Regions from separate parts of the Robertmurraya sp. FSL R5-0851 genome, predicted to be linked through region 1. Evidence: riboswitches for the same ligand, from Rfam matches in the RefSeq annotation. Region 1 holds a riboswitch; the other holds the start of a gene.
What was found. Region 1 has a riboswitch for S-adenosylmethionine ahead of metE (5-methyltetrahydropteroyltriglutamate--homocysteine S-methyltransferase). Riboswitches for the same ligand answer to the same signal wherever they lie in the genome.
Positions count from the first base shown of each region.

Region 2: linked by a shared signal. The riboswitch ahead of MKX65_RS07090 (2,3-diketo-5-methylthiopentyl-1-phosphate enolase) and the one ahead of metE (5-methyltetrahydropteroyltriglutamate--homocysteine S-methyltransferase) in region 1 are both predicted to bind S-adenosylmethionine.

Region 1 covers NZ_JBBOOE010000001.1:2,219,720-2,224,146, forward strand. Annotated here, with positions in the region: gene MKX65_RS11250 (sulfite exporter TauE/SafE family protein) at 1-258, opposite strand, end outside; gene MKX65_RS11255 (FCD domain-containing protein) at 293-964, opposite strand; gene MKX65_RS11260 (beta-xylosidase family glycoside hydrolase) at 1,163-1,627, opposite strand; SAM riboswitch class I at 2,242-2,352, shown strand; cobalamin riboswitch at 2,433-2,628, shown strand; gene metE (5-methyltetrahydropteroyltriglutamate--homocysteine S-methyltransferase) at 2,781-4,427, shown strand, end outside.
Region 2 covers NZ_JBBOOE010000001.1:1,360,772-1,365,198, forward strand. Annotated here, with positions in the region: gene mtnK (S-methyl-5-thioribose kinase) at 1-6, opposite strand, end outside; SAM riboswitch class I at 79-237, opposite strand; gene MKX65_RS07080 (nitrilase-related carbon-nitrogen hydrolase) at 306-1,082, opposite strand; gene MKX65_RS07085 (pyridoxal phosphate-dependent aminotransferase) at 1,214-2,386, shown strand; SAM riboswitch class I at 2,470-2,576, shown strand; gene MKX65_RS07090 (2,3-diketo-5-methylthiopentyl-1-phosphate enolase) at 2,663-3,895, shown strand; gene MKX65_RS07095 (2-hydroxy-3-keto-5-methylthiopentenyl-1-phosphate phosphatase) at 3,892-4,427, shown strand, end outside.

The DNA of each region.
Region 1 (4,427 bases):
AAGTATAGAACCCGGTACCATAGCAAATGCAAATAAGCCACCACTTTTATAATCGATTCTTTTTTGCTTAGCAAATACAAACGTACTCGTGAGGGAGATAAACACTAAAACAGCCATGGATGTTCCAATAATGTCCGCAACGGGATAACTATATAAAAGCGCTAAACTAGGGACAATAATAAAACCACCACCAAGCCCAACCAGTGAACCAAACATAGCTGCAATCATACCAATTGACAGCAATACAATATTCTCCATTCTACTCTCCTAATTTTTTGTTGTAATTAATTGATTAGCTCTCAATATGTTCTTTGTAAACCTGAACATTTCTTTCGACTCTGTCAAATACACTTCGGTTATGAGAATCAAGTAACTTTTTCGCTTCATCAATATTTTTCTCATATAAATATTCAACTAATTGTTCATGTTCACTAATCGATTTTCTAACATCTTCCTCTTTCATAAATGCTACATTTTGAATAGATAACAAGATATTCCCTAAACGATCGTAATTCGATTTAATTACTTCACTTTCACTTGCTAATATCAATTGCTGATGAAATTGGTAATTTAGTTCCGCATACTCATAACTTTGTTTATTAATTTCCTTTGTTTTATTGATAATATCCTCCATAGTTTGGAGATAGTTTTCATTATTTTTATTCCTTAATTTTTCAAGAGCCATATTTTCTAGGAAACATCTAATCTCGATCAAATCCTTTGTTTCCTCAGAAGAAAACCCCCGTACTACGGTTCCTTTCCTAGGAATTCTTTTTACAATTCCTTCAACCGTTAACAAATAGAACGCTTCACGAACTGGTGCCCTGCTGGTACCAAATGCTTCAGCATATTGGGCTTCTACCAATTTTTCACCTGGAAGCAATTTTCCTAAAAGAATATCTCTCATAATTGTTTCTTTAATCAAGTTTGATAATGCGTTATTATTGAATAACTCATTGTTCATTCTTACACCTCCCCTGAGATACATTTCTCTCTTGTCGACTGTCGACCATACAGAAATACTTGTTGTACAAAATATTAATCTAACAATTAACAAAATTCATTATTCATGTAAGGTCACTTAACATCATATTTACCATTACACAAATAAAAAAACCAAAGTCCAAAAAGAGCACCCTAAGAAATGGTGCTCCATGAACTATTACAACCGATACTCAAACCAATCAAAATACGCAGGGTTTTTAGAAGCACATCCATTTCCTGTGGCATAAAGTCCTAAGAAAACCCCTGTAAATCCACCTGTTACTTCCGTTGATATAAGACAGCATTCTCCAGTACCTATGGTAATCGACTCCCTACCCCGTGATTGATAAGTGAATGTAAAGTTTTTGGCATCTGCCTGAACCGACAGAATAATAGAATCTTGTTCATACTCATTCTCCGACTCTACTTTCCAAAGGGAACCAATCCTACGTCTGACAAAGACCTTTTTCACCCCATTACGGATTCCCACCGCGATCTCATAATGAAATCGCTCATTCATGAAGACGGTCAGTCCAGCCTCTTCCCCTTCCTCGGTTGGTGAAAACTCAAAAAGTGTGGAGATGTTACAATCAAAGTGCTGTTGTCTTTTGCCAACAAAAGTATTCTGTTCCTCCTTCAGCAATCGTTAAATAGTAGGTTCTGTTAATATTGTAAAGGTAAGGTCCTTCAGGATGAGCACCGCCCGTTCCTTCCCAAATCAATCGTATAAGCGGAAATTTTTCGGTTAAGCTCCCGAATAGAGCTTGGTTCGGGGTATATAAGCGGAGTTTAACCGATTAAGCAAAGCAAAGTTACCCATTTTCTGGATTTTCGAGTCAATAGTCGGATTCTCTCCGGCTATTTTAGCTATTTTCAGTACAATTTCAAGATTAAGAGAAATTTTTCCGCTTATTTATCAAACTCAGTTAGTGCTTATGAACTTGTATCACTTTCGGGTGCTTTAATAATAAAGGAAATAGACATATTTGCATCTCCAATCCTTTTTAACTTTGTGTATGTACTTCCTTTTACAGTTTTACACCTCAAAAATAAACACGTTATCTTAAGATAAGGAGAGTTTTTTATGGTGCAGAAATGGACATGAAGGATAACATCTTTAGTAGTTTGAGAGATGTTCTATTTACTTGGATAAACGGATCTGTTTCAAAGAATTTTCAAAATTCTTTTTGACAACCTGAATTTAACATGCTAATATGATTAACAAATTCAAACATGTAAATATCAATATACAATATACTCTTATTCAGAGAGGTGGAGGGACAGGCCCTATGAAGCCCGGCAACCATTTAACAGATTTGTTAAAAAGGTGCTAATTCCTGCAAAGCATATAGCTTTGATAAATAAGAGAGGATAAGGACCTCTCTATTTTTTAATAGAGAGGTCTTTTGTTTATAAGATAAGCCATATTTATATTTTTCTATTAAAACTTAATACAAAATGCAACAGATGCTTTGTATGTCATGTACTTAGCTTAAAAGGGAAGCCCGGTGAAAATCCGGCACGGTCCCGCCACTGTAATGGGGAGCGACTTATCAATGAACCACTGTTTCATATTTATGAAATGGGAAGGGATAAGAAGCTGTGAACCAGAGTCAGGAGACCTGTCTGTTGTATGCACTTGTACTCTACGGATGTATAGAGAGGAGTGAGGAATACGTGTTGAGAAAACCAGACTGTCTCAACTCTAGTTAACTATGCGTATGAATCTCTCTTTTCTCATTGAAAAGGGAGATTTTTTGTTGAAGACGAAAATACAATCAAACAAGGAGTGTAAAATAACGATGGTAAAAAGCTCAAATTTAGGTTATCCAAGAATTGGTGAAAACCGAGAATGGAAAAAAACGCTCGAACAGTTTTGGACAGGCAAACTAGAAAAAGAGACATTCTTACAACAGATGGAGGAAATCCGCCTTTCCTCTCTTCAGAAACAAAAGGAACAAGGAATTGACTTCATCCCTGTTGGTGACTTCAGTTTGTATGATCATGTTCTCGATACAGCTACCATGTTCGGTCTTGTACCGAAACGATATGAATACACGGGAGGTAAAGTATCACTTGAAACATATTTTGATATCGCACGAGGTACGAAAGGTGCGGTTGCATCTGAAATGACTAAATGGTTTAACACAAACTATCACTATATTGTTCCAGAACTTTACGAGGCAGTCCCTTCCCTTGTGGAGAACCGTCCCCTTCAATTTTATAAAGAGGCGAAACAAAAACTGGATATTCTCGGAAAACCAGTGATTTTAGGACCCATTACCTTTGTAAAACTATCAAAGGGCTATAAAGACAATGACTTAAAAACAGTAGTTGATCAATTTGTCCCACTTTACGCTACTATTTTAACTGAATTACAAGAAGAAGGTGTCGAATGGGTACAAATCGATGAGCCAATCCTAGCTACAACGATTTCAGAAGAAGACATGGCTCTATTTCACGATGTTTATAAACAGTTGAATGATGCAGCTCCGAACATTAAGGTGATTTTACAAACTTATTTTGAAAGCATTGACCATTATGAAGAGGTCATCTCCCTTCCTGTTCAAGGAATTGGACTTGACTTTGTACATGATAACAATCAAAACCTCGCTGCTTTGAAAAAGTTTGGCTTCCCACAAGATAAAGTGCTAGCTGCCGGAATCATTGATGGGCGTAACATATGGCGTGCGAATCTAGATGATAAGTATTCCCTTCTTTCAGAAATTGCGGAAGTTGTCTCAAAAGACCGTCTGATCCTACAGCCTTCATCCAGCTTGTTACATGTACCTGTAACCGTTAAGAATGAAGAAACACTTGAGGAAGTGTTAAAAGAGGCATTATCGTTTGCTGATGAAAAATTACAGGAGATTGTTCTACTGACCAAAGGCTTACAAGGTGGGAAAGAAACCATACAGAAAGAAATTTCAGCAAGTAAAAAAGCGATTCAAGCACTAAATCATTCAGCCTCTCGTAACAACACACAAGTTCAAGAAGACATTCAAAACTTGCGTACGTTTAGAGCTGAACGGGAGACAACATCTGAGGTTCGTCAACAGATTCAAGATGAGACTTTTCAATTGCCCCTTCTTCCAACGACCACAATTGGAAGCTTCCCACAAACACAAGAAGTGAGGAAACAGCGTTTAAAATGGCGTAAAGGCGAGTTAACTGATGCGGATTATCAAGAATATATAAAAGCGGAAATGAAAAAATGGATTGACATTCAGGAAGAACTGGGTCTAGATGTGTTCGTGCATGGCGAATTTGAACGGACAGATATGGTTGAATATTTTGGTGAAAAATTGGCCGGTTTTCAATTTACCAAATTCGGCTGGGTCCAGTCATATGGTTCCCGTTGTGTCAAGCCACCTCTTATTTATGGGGATGTATCCTTTCAAGAACCGATGACTGTCAAAGAAACGGTATATGCCCAGTCGTTA
Region 2 (4,427 bases), 860 kb from region 1:
TGACATAATGATTATCCTCCTATTGCATAAAAAAACCTCTTTCTACTAGAAAGAGGTTTGAGGCTTTAGTCAACAAACCTCTTATCTACCAGAAAGGAAATTTCTTTCTGTTGGAATTAGCACCGTGCCTTACGGATTTATCCGGCGCTAAATTGATAGCGCCCCATTTCACAATGGAATTACGGTCGGTTGCTGGGCTTCATCGGGCCAAATCCCTCTGCCTACTCTTGATAAGAGATGTAATTTTCAGTTAATATTCACTGATCAGAATCATATCAGCATAGTGTTAAAGTTGTCAACAGTTTTTAATATAAGTCTGTCCGACGGTCTGAAAATATCGGAATCGTGTTGCGGACTTTCTTTACTTCTGCCAAATCGATTTGACCAGTTACAATAGATTCAAGTTCGTCTCCCTCAGCAATTACTTCTCCCCAAGGATTAATAATCAATGAATGCCCAGCAAACACATTGTCGGGATCTGAGCCTGAACGATTGCATGCTATGACAAAGCATTGATTTTCAATCGCTCTAGCAATTAATAAAGATCTCCAATGGTTCAATCGAGGGAGAGGCCACTCAGCAACAACAACGATGGTTTCCGCTCCTTCTGTCGTATGAGCACGAATCCATTCAGGAAAGCGAATATCATAGCATATGAATCCTGCAAATAAATACTTGTCTAGAGCAAATATCCCGTTTGTACTGCCTGATTGAAGATGTTCATGCTCATTCATTAGCTTAAAAAGATGCGCTTTACTGTATGTGGAAACAAGTTCTCCTTCGTTACTAATGACCAGCATGGTGTTGTATACACCGTTATTTTCTTGAGAAGCAACAGATCCACCAACTATGTGCACATGATGTTTTTTAGCTAATTTCTGCAAAAATTCAATGCTCTTTTTTGCTTCTAAGTCAGCAAGAACATCGAGGCGAGTTAAATCATAGCCTGTGGTCCATAGCTCTGGAAGAATGACTAAATCAGGTTTTTCAGCCATTGCTAACTCTATTAATCTTTCCGCTTTTTGAAAGTTTTCTTCTACATTCCCAAAGCTTATATCCATCTGAATACATGAAACTCTCATAAGAAACCACCTTTTCTAAAAAATATTAGTAAAAATACTTTACAAGTTGTCATTTACGATATACATTTGTGACTAGTTTTTCAATATAAAAATTGCCAATTACCCGAATATTTAAAGTAGGTGGAAAAAAGATGATATATCCTCAATCAAAATTATTAAAAAGCTTACCTAAACAATTCTTTGCTTCACTTGTTGCTAAAGTAAATAAGCAAATCAGTGATGGCCATGATGTGATAAACCTGGGACAGGGAAACCCTGATCAACCGACAGCAACACATATCGTAAAAGCCCTGCAAGTGGCAGCAGAGAATCCGAATAATCACAAATACTCTCCTTTTCAAGGCTTTGCATCATTAAAAGAAGCTGCTGCGACCTTTTATAAAAGAGAATATAACGTAGATATCAATCCTGAGAAAGAAGTTGCCATTCTTTTCGGAGGAAAAGCTGGGCTTGTTGAAATCCCACAATGTTTATTAAACCCAGGTGAACATGTTCTCGTCCCGGATCCGGGCTATCCAGACTATTGGTCAGGGGTAGCACTTGCACAAGCAGAAATGATTACAATGCCCTTGAAAGAGGAAAATCATTTTCTTCCCGATTATACGGCTCTTTCAGATAGCGAGCTTGAAAAAGCGAAGCTTATGTTCTTAAATTATCCGAATAACCCGACAGGCGCAATAGCAAACGCTGAATTTTTTGAAGATACGGTTGCACTAGCTAAAGAACACGAGATTTGTGTTGTACATGATTTTGCATACGGAGCGATAGGCTTTAATGGTCATAAACCGATTAGTTTTCTTGAAACAGAAGGTGCAAAAGACGTGGGAATTGAAATATATACTTTATCGAAGACGTATAACATGGCTGGTTGGAGAGTAGGCTTTGCCGTTGGCAATGAGAGTGTCATTTCAGCTCTTAATTTGTTGCAAGACCATTTATATGTAAGTCTTTTTGGAGCTGTCCAAGAGGCGGCAGTGGCAGCATTAACAGATTCTCAAAGTTGTGTACGTGAGTTAAATGCATTGTACGAATCTAGAAGAAACGTGTTTATCGGAGGACTTCAAGAATTAGGTTGGAATGTCGAAGCACCGGAGGGTTCATTTTTTGCATGGCTGAAGGTTCCTAATGGTTATACATCTGAGCAATTTTCAGATTTATTACTAGAAAAAGCACATATTGCAGTTGCCCCTGGAATTGGATTTGGAAACTGGGGAGAGGGTTATGTTCGAGTGGGGTTACTAACTTCGGAAGCTCGTTTGCAAGAAGCGGTTGAAAGAATTTCAAAGCTCCAAATTTTTAGTTAATGTATTGACAGTCGAATTAAATTCTGGAATAATCAAAATCAATTGAAAGTATAAACAATAATACCATAATGAAAACATTCGTTTTCTTATCAAGAGCAGGTGGAGGGACGAGCCCGACGAAGCCCGGCAACCGACTTACAGTTTTGTAAGCACGGTGCTAATTCTTGCAGCAAAGGCTGATAGATAAGGAGATGTTAGTTTACGATACTAACCTCTTCTGATGACCAGAAGAGGTTTTTTATGTATACCCGTGTCGGAGAGAAAGGACGAAAGCAAATGAGTGAGATCATCGCAACGTACTTAGTACATGACGCCAAACACAACCCAGAGAAAAAAGCAGAGGAAATTGCGCTTGGTTTAACGGTTGGTTCATGGACTCAATTACAAAAGCTTGAGCAAGAGCAATTGAAAAAATATAAAGGTAGAGTTATTTCCGCAGAAAAATTACACATAGATGAACATACAAATGAAACGGTAGCGGTGTTAAAAATCGCTTATCCTTCAAATAACTTTTCGCTAGATCTTCCAGCTATTTTAACAACAGTGTTTGGAAAGCTTTCACTTGACGGGAAGATTAAGCTATTAGATCTTGATTTTTCAGAAGAGTTAAAAACAGCTTTTCCAGGTCCTAAGTTTGGTATCAATGGCCTAAGAGACAAGCTGGGTGTATATGATCGTCCGTTATTAATGAGTATTTTTAAAGGAATTCTTGGTAGAGATCTTCCATTCCTCATCAGCCAATTGCGCGAACAAGCATTGGGTGGAGTCGATTTTGTAAAAGATGATGAAATATTGTTTGAAAACCCATTAACTCCATTTGAACAAAGAATTACTGGAGGAAGAGAAGTTCTACAACAGGTCTATGAAGAAACTGGACATCGTACTTTGTATGCTGTGAACTTGACAGGACGTACGTCTCAATTAATTGACAAAGCTAAAAAAGCAAAAGAACTTGGTGCGGACTTACTATTGTTTAATGTGTTTGCGTATGGACTTGATGTTCTTCAGGAATTACGCGAAGAAGAGAATGTCGATCTTCCGATTATGGCACATCCAGCTGTGAGTGGAGCGCTCACTTCATCTGATGTGTACGGAATTTCTCATTCCCTACTACTTGGGAAATTGTTGCGTTACGCTGGAGCTGACTTGTCTTTATTCCCGTCTCCATACGGTTCTGTGGCTTTGGAAAAGAATGCAGCATTATCAATTGCTAAAGCGTTAACAGATCAGTCAGAATCTATGAATAAGAGTTTCCCAGTGCCTTCAGCTGGTATTCATCCTGGACTTGTTCCACTTTTACTACAAGATTTTGGCTTAGATAGTGTCATTAATGCTGGTGGTGGTGTACATGGTCATCCAGCTGGTGCGAAAGGTGGAGGTCTAGCTTTCCGCCAAGCTATTGATTTAAGTCAAAAAGGTCTGCCATTGAGAGAAAATTCACAGCAATATCCTGAACTTGCAAAAGCGATTGAACTGTGGGGAGTTACTGAGGTGGCAAAACCATCATGAGCAAGAAGATAGCTGTATTTTGTGATTTCGATGGCACAATCACCGAGAAGGATAACATTATTGCCATTATGAAAAGATTTGCTCCACCTGAATGGGAAGCACTAAAAGACGACATTTTGTCAGAGCGTATTTCCATTCGGGAAGGAGTTGGTAAGCTATTCTCGTTGCTTCCTTCATCTAAAAAGGAAGAAATCATTACGTATGCAATTGAAAATGTGAAAATACGTGAAGGATTTGCTGATTTTGTGAAGTTTTTGAAGGAGAAGAATATTCCTTTGTATGTTGTTAGTGGAGGTATTGATTTCTTCGTTTATCCTATTCTACAAGCTTATGGTCCTTTTTCAGGAGTCTATTGTAATGCTTCCGATTTTAGTGGAGAGTATATCAATATTCTTTGGCCAAATGCATGTGATGAGCATTGTCAGAACGATTGTGGCTGCTGTAAACCTACTATTATTCGTGGACTTAAAGAAGATTTCTACAAAGTCGTTATCGGTGATTCAGTAACCGATTTGCAAGCAGCTAAGCAAGC